One region of the Pseudoramibacter faecis genome, then DNA from elsewhere that is predicted to be linked to it. Evidence: predicted binding sites of a transcription regulator. Region 1 holds the regulator's gene; each other region holds the start of a gene.

Region 1 (2,205 bases):
GGCAAATAGGTGTTCGAAAAATCTTGGAGAAAAGGAATAAATTTTCGAGCATGATACCGCTTGCCAATATAAGCTTTATTGATCTCAAGCTGTTCTGAAATATTGATTGATCCTCGCAGTGTTTCATTCCCGCCACCAAACGCACCACAAAAAATACAGCCTCCATACCCGATTTTACCATCACGATTGGGACACGTTCCCGCTGCATTAATTGGAATTTTATAAACTTTTTCTCCATAGTGTGTTTTAAGCCACTGGGAATAGGGGTAATAGGGAAACTCTGTCAATTGATCTGAAAAGCGGGTTGTCGCTATACTTTGATCTTTTAGATCCTTCTGTTTCATTTTAACAACGCTGATTTTTTAGAAAAACTGATAAACGCCGATTGTATACCATCATACAATCGGCGCCTTACCGACATATTATCTATTTGTAAGATTATAAAAACTTTTTAACACATTCCGGAATGTCTGTTTCTTCACAACTTAGGCTGAGTACGAATTTGATTTCCTGCTTTTTTTGAATCGTGTCTAAACGCTTTAACAAACCTTCTATATCCTGCGGACCATCGGCATCGAGAATTCTCAACACATTATCGATATAAATGGTGTCAATGTCATAATTGCCACCGATCACGCCACAAATGAAGCCATAAAGTTCAGCTTCCCCTTTAATTGCAAATTCATCGGAATTAACGAAACGAATCTGCGTATCAACTGTCACTCTGTATTTATCGCGATCGTTAATAAAAAGAACTTGACCTTTCGCGTTTTCGATTTCGCCATTGGCCATATCAATCATTCTCTTTGTCTTACCGCTTCCTTTTGCTCCGTAAACAAATTCAATCATTAGTAGACACCTGCTTTCTAAGTTGTTAATTCAATTATAACGGTGAAAACGATAATATACAATCCTTTTTTATCAATTTTAGTTATTTTTATATTCTCTGTATCTCACACTGTCATCATTCATTTAATAAATAAGTTAGTGTAAAAAGGCTATCCGTGATATTCACATTTTCAACCATCACGCCTTTAGGCACATCCAAATCTAATGGTACAAAGTTCATAATGGCCTTAATGCCGGCCCTGCAAATTCGATTAGCCGTCCCCTGACCGATTGTCCGCGGTACACAGAGAATCGCAATGCTGATATTATTTCCGGCAAGGAATTCTTCCAATTGGTCCATGTGGAGAATCGGGATCCCGTCACGGGATTTGCCGACTTTTTGGGGATCAATATCAAACATGGCTTTAATGCGAATCCCTTGATTCTTAAACCCTTCATAGTGTGAAATGGCCCGACCTAAATTCCCCGCGCCGATAATTACACAATTATACGGTCGGTCAATCCCTAAAATTTTTATAATGGCGTTCTTTAAATCTTCTACCTTATAGCCATAGCCTTGTTGGCCGTAAGCGCCAAACGAATTCAAATCCTGACGAATCTGAGATGCCGTTAGCCCCATCAAATCAGCAAGCTCTTTCGATGAAATCTTTTCAAAACCTCGCTCACTTAAATCATTTAAGTAACGATAATATTTAGGAAGCCTCTTTACCACGCTCATCGAGACTTTCTTTGCATAACTCTGCATTCTTATTCTCCTCTATATGTCATCTATGCATACTCGTTTTGAGGTGATTATATCAATTTGTGAAAAAAGAATCAATTCATTATTATGTCATAAAGATGCATCTTTTAGCAATCAAAGATGACAAATTGACGCGTTTTCTGTTATCATGAGAAACATCAAATATCAGAGGATTCAACATGTTACTATCAATTCAACATTTAAATTTTGGCTATGGCAGCCACACTATTTTTGAAGATTTATCTATCACTGTACAAGAAAAAGAAAAAATCGGTTTGATCGGCGGCAACGGCAGCGGCAAGACCACTTTCTTTAATTTACTCACCTGCTCTTTACTGCCAGACAACGGCACCATTCATCTCAAGCAAGGCATTACTATCGGTTATCTTCGACAGGATCCGCAATTTAAGGCCGGCCAGACGCTGCATACCTTTTTTCTATCACACTTTTCAACACTCTTGGAGATGGAACATCAAATGCAGGTCCTGCAGGACCGCATTGATCGCGCATCTATCAATGAACAGGCTACCTTAGCGCAAAAGCTCAGTAAAATTCAAGAAGCCTATGCTAAAAAGGGTGGCTATGAATATCCTAGTCGCATTCGCGGCGTGACA
Region 2 (2,205 bases), on a different contig from region 1:
AGGGAATTCGCTTTGACGAGATGGCCGAAGCGGCCCGACTGGCGATGCAGGCCGATGTGGAGCGGGCTATGAGGCTGTTTGCCGGAGAATAAAAAATAAACGCCGACAGACTGTCGGCGTTTATTTTTGGCGCATGGAAAGTCGGGCGGGCACACTAAAACTCCAGCGCTTCGCGCCATTCGGCTTCTTTGAAACCGACGCAGACGCGATCTTTGAAGACGAGTAGCGGCCGCTTGACGAGCATGCCGCTTTCGGCAAGCTTGGTCACTTTAGCATCGCGGTCCATCGCCGGCAGCTGGTCTTTAAGCTGTTGTTGTCGGTAGAGCTGGCCGTTGGTGTTGAAAAATCGGCGATCTTCCCCGTCGAATCGATCCATTAACACCAAAAGCTCTTCCTTGCGCAAGGAATCTGCCACAATATCCCGGGTCTGATAGGCGATGCCATGGTCATCCAGAAAACGGCGCGCTTTTTGACAGGTGCTGCACCGAGGATAATGGATAAAGAGCGGATGAGGTGTGATGTGATCGTAGTTAAGGGAGCAACGCGTTGTGCTCGTTAGGTGGTGATGATCGTTGATGAATGCCGTCATGATGTGGTGGTCGGTATCGATGTCGAAGCGACTGACGCAGACATTGTCCAAAGTCACGTGCTCCATGTCGAAAGCAGAGATGCCCTTGGCAAAATTGATCCAGGCAGAAAGGGCATAACCATGGGAAACCATCACCAGTGTTTTTCCATGATGGGCATCAATGAGGTTTAAAATGGTATCGCGCACACGGTTATAGACCATTTCTCCGGTTTCACCGCCATAAAAGCGGGTATCGATGCGGCCGGGATGATGGTCTAAGGCGTCGATAATTTCCGGCGTCAGCACACTGAGCTCCTGAAAAGACCGGCCCTCCAACACACCGCCGTTAATCTCGCTGATGCCGGCTTCTGTGATAACCGGAACATCCGAGCGGCCAGCCAGCAGGCAGCCAAGGGTTTGGCGCGCGCGTTTTAACGGACTGGCGACGCCCAAATCGATGGGAATATCTTTAAAATAGTCGGATAATAACCGGCTTTGGGACAGGCCCAAGGCGTTCAATGGTTCGTCGATGGCGCCCTGAAAGATATTGCCTTCGTTCAGGGCGGTCGTGCCGTGGCGGACGAGAAAAAGCGTAGTTGTTGTCATAAAAACTCCTCAGGGATCAATATCAAAAGTGAAAATAAGAAAAAACTTCTCTCGCCTTGGAGAAGGCGCGCATGCATTATAGCACGAAAACAAATCCTGCGCAAAAAAAACGGTGATTGTGAATGAAATAAAAATAAGATGGCGCGATAAATGTTCAGTTAGATCAAAATTGATGATATACTAGTAAAAAATGAGGGAGGCTTTTATGACAACGAAAACGCGCGCCTTTGAGAGCCCGGGAAAATATTTTCAGGGGCCGGGCGAAATGCAGCATTTGGAAGCGTATACGGCGGATTACGGCAAAACGGTTTATGCTGTGACGACACCGTCTTTTATGACACGGGTTCGCAGGACGCTGGTGCCTGAATTTGAGAAAGCAGATCGCGTGATGATTTGCGAAAAGTTTGGCGGGCAGACCGATATGGAAGAGCTCAAGCGCCTGACGGCAGCGGCTGAGGCGGCCGGTGCTGAAGCGGTGATCGGCATCGGCGGCGGCAAAGCGCTCGATGCGGCCAAATACGTGGGCATCCAATTGGCGCTGCCCATTGTGATGGTCCCGACCATTGTCTCCACCGACGCGCCGACTTCGGCGCTTTCGGCGACGTATACGGCGGCCGGGGAGCACGCCGGCTCGATCTATTACAAGCGCAACCCGGACGTGATCGTGGTGGATTCCCAGGTGATTGTGGATGCGCCGGCCCGCTTCTTCGCTTACGGCATGGGGGATGCGCTTTCAACTTATTTTGAAGCGAAGGCACACGTGGATCACGACGTGAAAAATCGTGTGGGGGATGGTTATCAAACCACGCTGGCGGCCATGGCCCTGTCAGAGTTGTGCTACACCACGCTGATGGCCAAGGGCGTCAAGGCCTATCGGGATGTGGTGGATCATCGTCTGACCCAGGATGTCGAGGATATCATCGAGGTGAACACGTTGTTGTCGGGCATCGGCGTGGAATCGGCGGGCTGTGCGGCGGCGCACGCGCTGAATTCCGGGTTTTCCGCGCTGTCGGAATGTCAGGATGCCAGTC
Region 3 (2,205 bases), on a different contig from region 1:
CATTCTCATCGCCGGTGCGCTGATGCTCGACATGGTGATTGCCTGGCGGCGCTGCAGACGCACAGGCATTTCGCCGGACGACGTGACCGATTTTTTTCTGGCGCTGATCCCCGGTGTGGTGGTCGGCGCACGCCTGTGGTATGTAATTTTTGAATGGAATTATTATCGCGGCAACCCGTCGGAGATCGTTGCGATCTGGCACGGGGGGCTGGCGATCCACGGCGGGATTTTGGTTGGCGTTCTCGTTGGCGTGATTTTTTGCCGGGTGAAAAAAATCGTCTTCCGGGATCTGGCCGACACGGTGATTCCGGCGCTGCCCCTGGGGCAGGCCATCGGCCGTTGGGGCAATTTTTTCAATCAGGAGGCCCACGGGACGGTGACGCATTTGCCCTGGGCCATCACGGTGGACGATCCGGTGATGGGCCTTGTGAAGGTGCATCCCACTTTTCTTTACGAATCCATCTGGGATGTGTTCGTCTTTTTGTTTTTAATTTTTATTTTCGAACGGCGGCTCCAGAGAAATCGAGGAGAATTGCTCTTCGTTTATCTTATCGGCTATTCCGTCGGGCGCTTCTTTATCGAGGGTTTGCGCACCGACAGCCTGATGCTTTTCGGACTGCGCACAGCCCAGCTGACGAGCCTTGCGCTGATTGTGGTCGGGGCCGTCGGCTTGATCTGGCTGCGCCGTCGCGATGATGATCTGAGCCGCCGGCCGATTTGAAAATCGCGCTTGCATTTGCCCGGGGCGTATATTATAATAATGAGCGTAAAATTTGCGCTCGTAGCTCAGTTGGATAGAGCAATGGTCTCCGAAGCCATGTGCCGGCCGTTCGAATCGGCTCGAGCGCACCATTTTAGGATCACTTAATCCAGGGAAACATCCTGGATTTTTTTGTGTCCGATTTTGAAAACAGGAGCATAAAAAGCAGGATTGCAGCAGTTCAATGGTCGATGTGGAAATAATGATAAAAAGACAGAAAACATTTGCAAAACGAAAAAAGACTTGTTAAAATAATGTCGATATATGATTGGCAGCACGTGTATTGTTTTGGGAGGAGAGAAACCATGGAAAAAATGATTCAGGCGCCGGGGAAATACATCCAGGGCGCCGGGGAGCTGCAAAAGCTGCCGGCTTACGTCGCGACTTTCGGCAAAGGGGCATTGGCGGTATTGTCCGGCACCATGATGCGCACACAAAACGATAATCTAAAGGCCGGGTTTGAAGCGGCCGGCTTAAAATATGTGTCCGAACCTTTCGGCGGAGAATGCTGCAACGCCGAAATCGATCGTCTGCGCAAAGTGGTTCAGGATGAAGGCCTGGATGTGGTTGTCGGGATCGGCGGCGGGAAAGTTTGCGACACCGCGAAAGCCGTTGCGCATTATGAGAAACTGCCGGTGATCGTGGCGCCGTCCATCGCCTCGACGGATGCGCCCTGCTCGGCCCTGTCCGTGGTTTATACGGAAGACAGCGTCTTCGAAGCGTATTTGGTCCTGCCGAAGAATCCGGAAATGGTCATCATGGACACGGATATCATCAAACAGGCGCCGGTCCGTCTTTTTGTCGCCGGGATGGGGGATGCGCTGGCGACTTATTTTGAAGCCCAGGCGACCTGTGACAGCCAGTCCACTGTGATGAGCGGCGGCCACGTGACTAATTCGGCCATCAATCTGGCGCGGCTCTGCTTTGACATCCTGATGGCGGACGGGCTCAAAGCCAAGCTCGCGATTGAAAATCACGTGTGCACCGCCGCGGTGGAAAACGTGATCGAAGCGAATACCTTCCTGAGCGGTGTCGGCTTTGAAAGCGGCGGTCTGGCGGCGGCTCATGCCATCCACAACGGCTTTACCGCCCTGCCGGAAACCCACGAAATGTACCACGGGGAAAAGGTGGCCTTTGGGACGTTGGTGCAGCTCGTGTTGGAAAACCGTTCGGAAGACGAATTGGATGAAGTGCTCGACTTCTGCACGACGCTGGGGCTGCCGGTCAATCTCGAAGGGCTTGGCGTGAAGGAAGTGAACGAAAAAAAAATCATGGAAGTGGCCAAGCTGGCCTGCGCGCCGGAGGACACAATGGGGAACATGCCCTTTGAAGTGACACCGGAAAGCCTGGCGGCGGCCATTATCGCAGCCGATGCGCTGGGCACCTATTATCTGAAAGAGGATTAATGTCCGGCTGTTCATCACCTATAAGATCAGGAGGCTCCT
Region 4 (2,205 bases), on a different contig from region 1:
AACCTTCCGTTAGCGTCGGTTTGATGCGCGAATGCTTCACACCCTTTTTATCGGTGAACGAAGAAGACATGCAGATAAAACTCTTCCCGCCCTTAGAATTATACGCACCAAGCACGAAATCCAGCTGCCCGCCGGAGCCGGAAATCTGACGCAGGCCGGCGGATTCGGCGTTGATCTGGCCAAAGAGGTCCATATCCACCGCGTTATTGATGGACATGAAGTCGTCAAACTGGCCGATAACACTCGGATCATTCACATAATTCACCGGCGCCGACATGCAAGCCGGGTTGTCATCCAGAAAATCATAGAGCTTCTTCGTGCCGGAAGCAAAGGCATAGGTCTGTTTGTAGCGATCGATGGGCTTGCGGGCTCCGGTGATCTTGCCGGCCCGGGTCAGATCCACGAAGGAATCGACGTACATTTCCGTGTGAACGCCCAAATCCTTCAGATCGCTTTCGGCGATGAGCTGGCCGACGGTGTTGGGCATGCCGCCGATTCCCAGCTGCAGGGTTGCGCCGTCGGGAATCTCCGCCACGATCTGCTTGGCCACGGCCAGATCCACTTCGGTAGGTTCAGTCGAACCGCCACTTTCGGGCATCGCCGGATTGTCCCCTTCGACGATCATGTCGACTTCGGAAATGTGTACCGCTTCTTCAACCCCCAGGCAGCGCGGCACGGAAGTATTCACCTCAACGATGACCACATCGGCCTTGTTCACGACTTCCCGATAATGGGAAGTGTTCGGCCCGAAGTTGAACCAGCCGTGTTTGTCCATGGAGGCAACTTGGAACATTGCCACGTTCAGGGCGTGGGGCATATCCCGGTAATACCGCGGCACTTCCGAATAGCGCACCGGCCCATGAAAGATAAAGCCGTCTTTCACCGCCTTGCGGTCGACCCCGGAATAAAACCAGGAATTCCAGGTGAAATGCTCCTTGGCATCCGGCACATCAAAGATTTTTGGCCGAAACGGCACGATCCCGCCGTAAATTTTCACATCGGTAAGCTCCGGCATGCGCTTGGCCAGAGCTTCGTCCAACGCCCGGACGGTGCAGGTCACCCATCCGTAATCCACATAATCCCCTGATTTGATCACCTTGACAGCTTCATCCGCCGTCGTCAGTTTATCAGCATATTCTTTTAAATAGCTCATAATCCCTCCCGATTATTATTTTTTTAACACACTTATTCTATCACCTTGCCTGATTGAGGTCAATTAACTTAAAATGTCCGACGCTATAAAAAAAGCCGCCTCGCGGGGAAGCGACCTTTTGACATCAGCGCTTAGATAAAGATGTACTTCAAAATGAAAAGCAGCGAAATGACGATCATCAGCGGCGAGACCTTTTCCTTCTTGCCGGCCAGCAGGTTCATCAGGGTGTAGGAGATGAAGCCCACGCCGATCCCTTCGGAGATGCTGTAGGTGAAGGGCATGAACGCCAGGCACAGGAAAGCCGGAATGCCTTCGGTCGGATCGGTGAAGTCGATCTGGGTGACGTTTTGAATCATCAAAAAGCCGACGATGATCAGCGCCGGCGCCGTCGCAAAGGACGGAATCGCCAGAAAGATCGGCGAGAAGAACAACGCCAGGATAAAGAGGATCACCATGACGATGCCGGTGAGACCGGTGCGGCCCCCTTCGGCAATGCCGAGAGAGCTTTCGACAAAGGTCGTCGTGGTGGACGTCCCGAGGCAGGCCCCGATGGTGGTAGCGACGGCGTCGGCCATCAGCGCGCCCTTGATCCGCGGCAGATTGCCGTCTTCATCAATATAGCCCGCCTTCACGGCACAGCCGGTGAGCGTGCCCAGGGTATCGAAAATATCGACAAAGAGAAAGGCGAAGACCACCGTCGCAAAGTCAAAGCTCAAGCCCTTGGAGAAATCGAACTTCATGAAGGTCGGCGCCAGAGACGCGACGTGAATCCCGCGGGAAAAATCCGGAATCAGCGAATAAAGCCCCAGCTTCGGCACCGGCACATAAAACCCGGCCACCTCACAGATGATCCCCACGAGCCAGGTCGCCAGGATCCCGATGAGCACGCCGCCCTTGACCCCGCGGATCAGCAGAAAGCCAGTGAGCACCGTCCCGAGCAGGGCCAGGGCCACCGTCAGGCCCAGCGTGGCATTGCTCGCCGTGCTCCATTTGAACATGGTGACCAAGGTCGAATCGTCATTGACCACGATCTTCGCCCCCTGCAGTCCGAC

What was found. The regulator Rex, encoded in region 1, represses fermentation and respiration genes when NADH is low (regulators of the CRP and FNR family bind a similar motif). The targets are predictions, from matches to a motif close to ATTGTTAANNNNTTAACAAT.
Region 2: the regulator Rex is predicted to act here: its motif matches at 1,290-1,309, upstream of V3C63_RS10575 (glycerol dehydrogenase).
Region 3: the regulator Rex is predicted to act here: its motif matches at 1,003-1,022, upstream of V3C63_RS00795 (glycerol dehydrogenase).
Region 4: the regulator Rex is predicted to act here: its motif matches at 1,165-1,184, upstream of V3C63_RS11050 (butyryl-CoA:acetate CoA-transferase).

The regions. Positions count from the first base shown of each region.
Region 1 is NZ_JAYFFI010000009.1:54,427-56,631, forward strand. It holds gene mnmL (tRNA modification radical SAM protein MnmL/YtqA) at 1-344, opposite strand, end outside; gene V3C63_RS07440 (hypothetical protein) at 439-849, opposite strand; gene V3C63_RS07445 (redox-sensing transcriptional repressor Rex) at 965-1,594, opposite strand; gene abc-f (ribosomal protection-like ABC-F family protein) at 1,771-2,205, shown strand, end outside.
Region 2 is NZ_JAYFFI010000021.1:16,503-18,707, forward strand. It holds gene V3C63_RS10565 (class II fructose-bisphosphate aldolase) at 1-92, shown strand, start outside; gene V3C63_RS10570 (Spx/MgsR family RNA polymerase-binding regulatory protein) at 155-1,174, opposite strand; gene V3C63_RS10575 (glycerol dehydrogenase) at 1,380-2,205, shown strand, end outside.
Region 3 is NZ_JAYFFI010000001.1:165,310-167,514, reverse strand. It holds gene lgt (prolipoprotein diacylglyceryl transferase) at 1-721, shown strand, start outside; tRNA gene V3C63_RS00800 (tRNA-Arg) at 776-852, shown strand; gene V3C63_RS00795 (glycerol dehydrogenase) at 1,066-2,166, shown strand.
Region 4 is NZ_JAYFFI010000023.1:24,817-27,021, forward strand. It holds gene V3C63_RS11050 (butyryl-CoA:acetate CoA-transferase) at 1-1,153, opposite strand, end outside; gene V3C63_RS11055 (NCS2 family permease) at 1,285-2,205, opposite strand, start outside.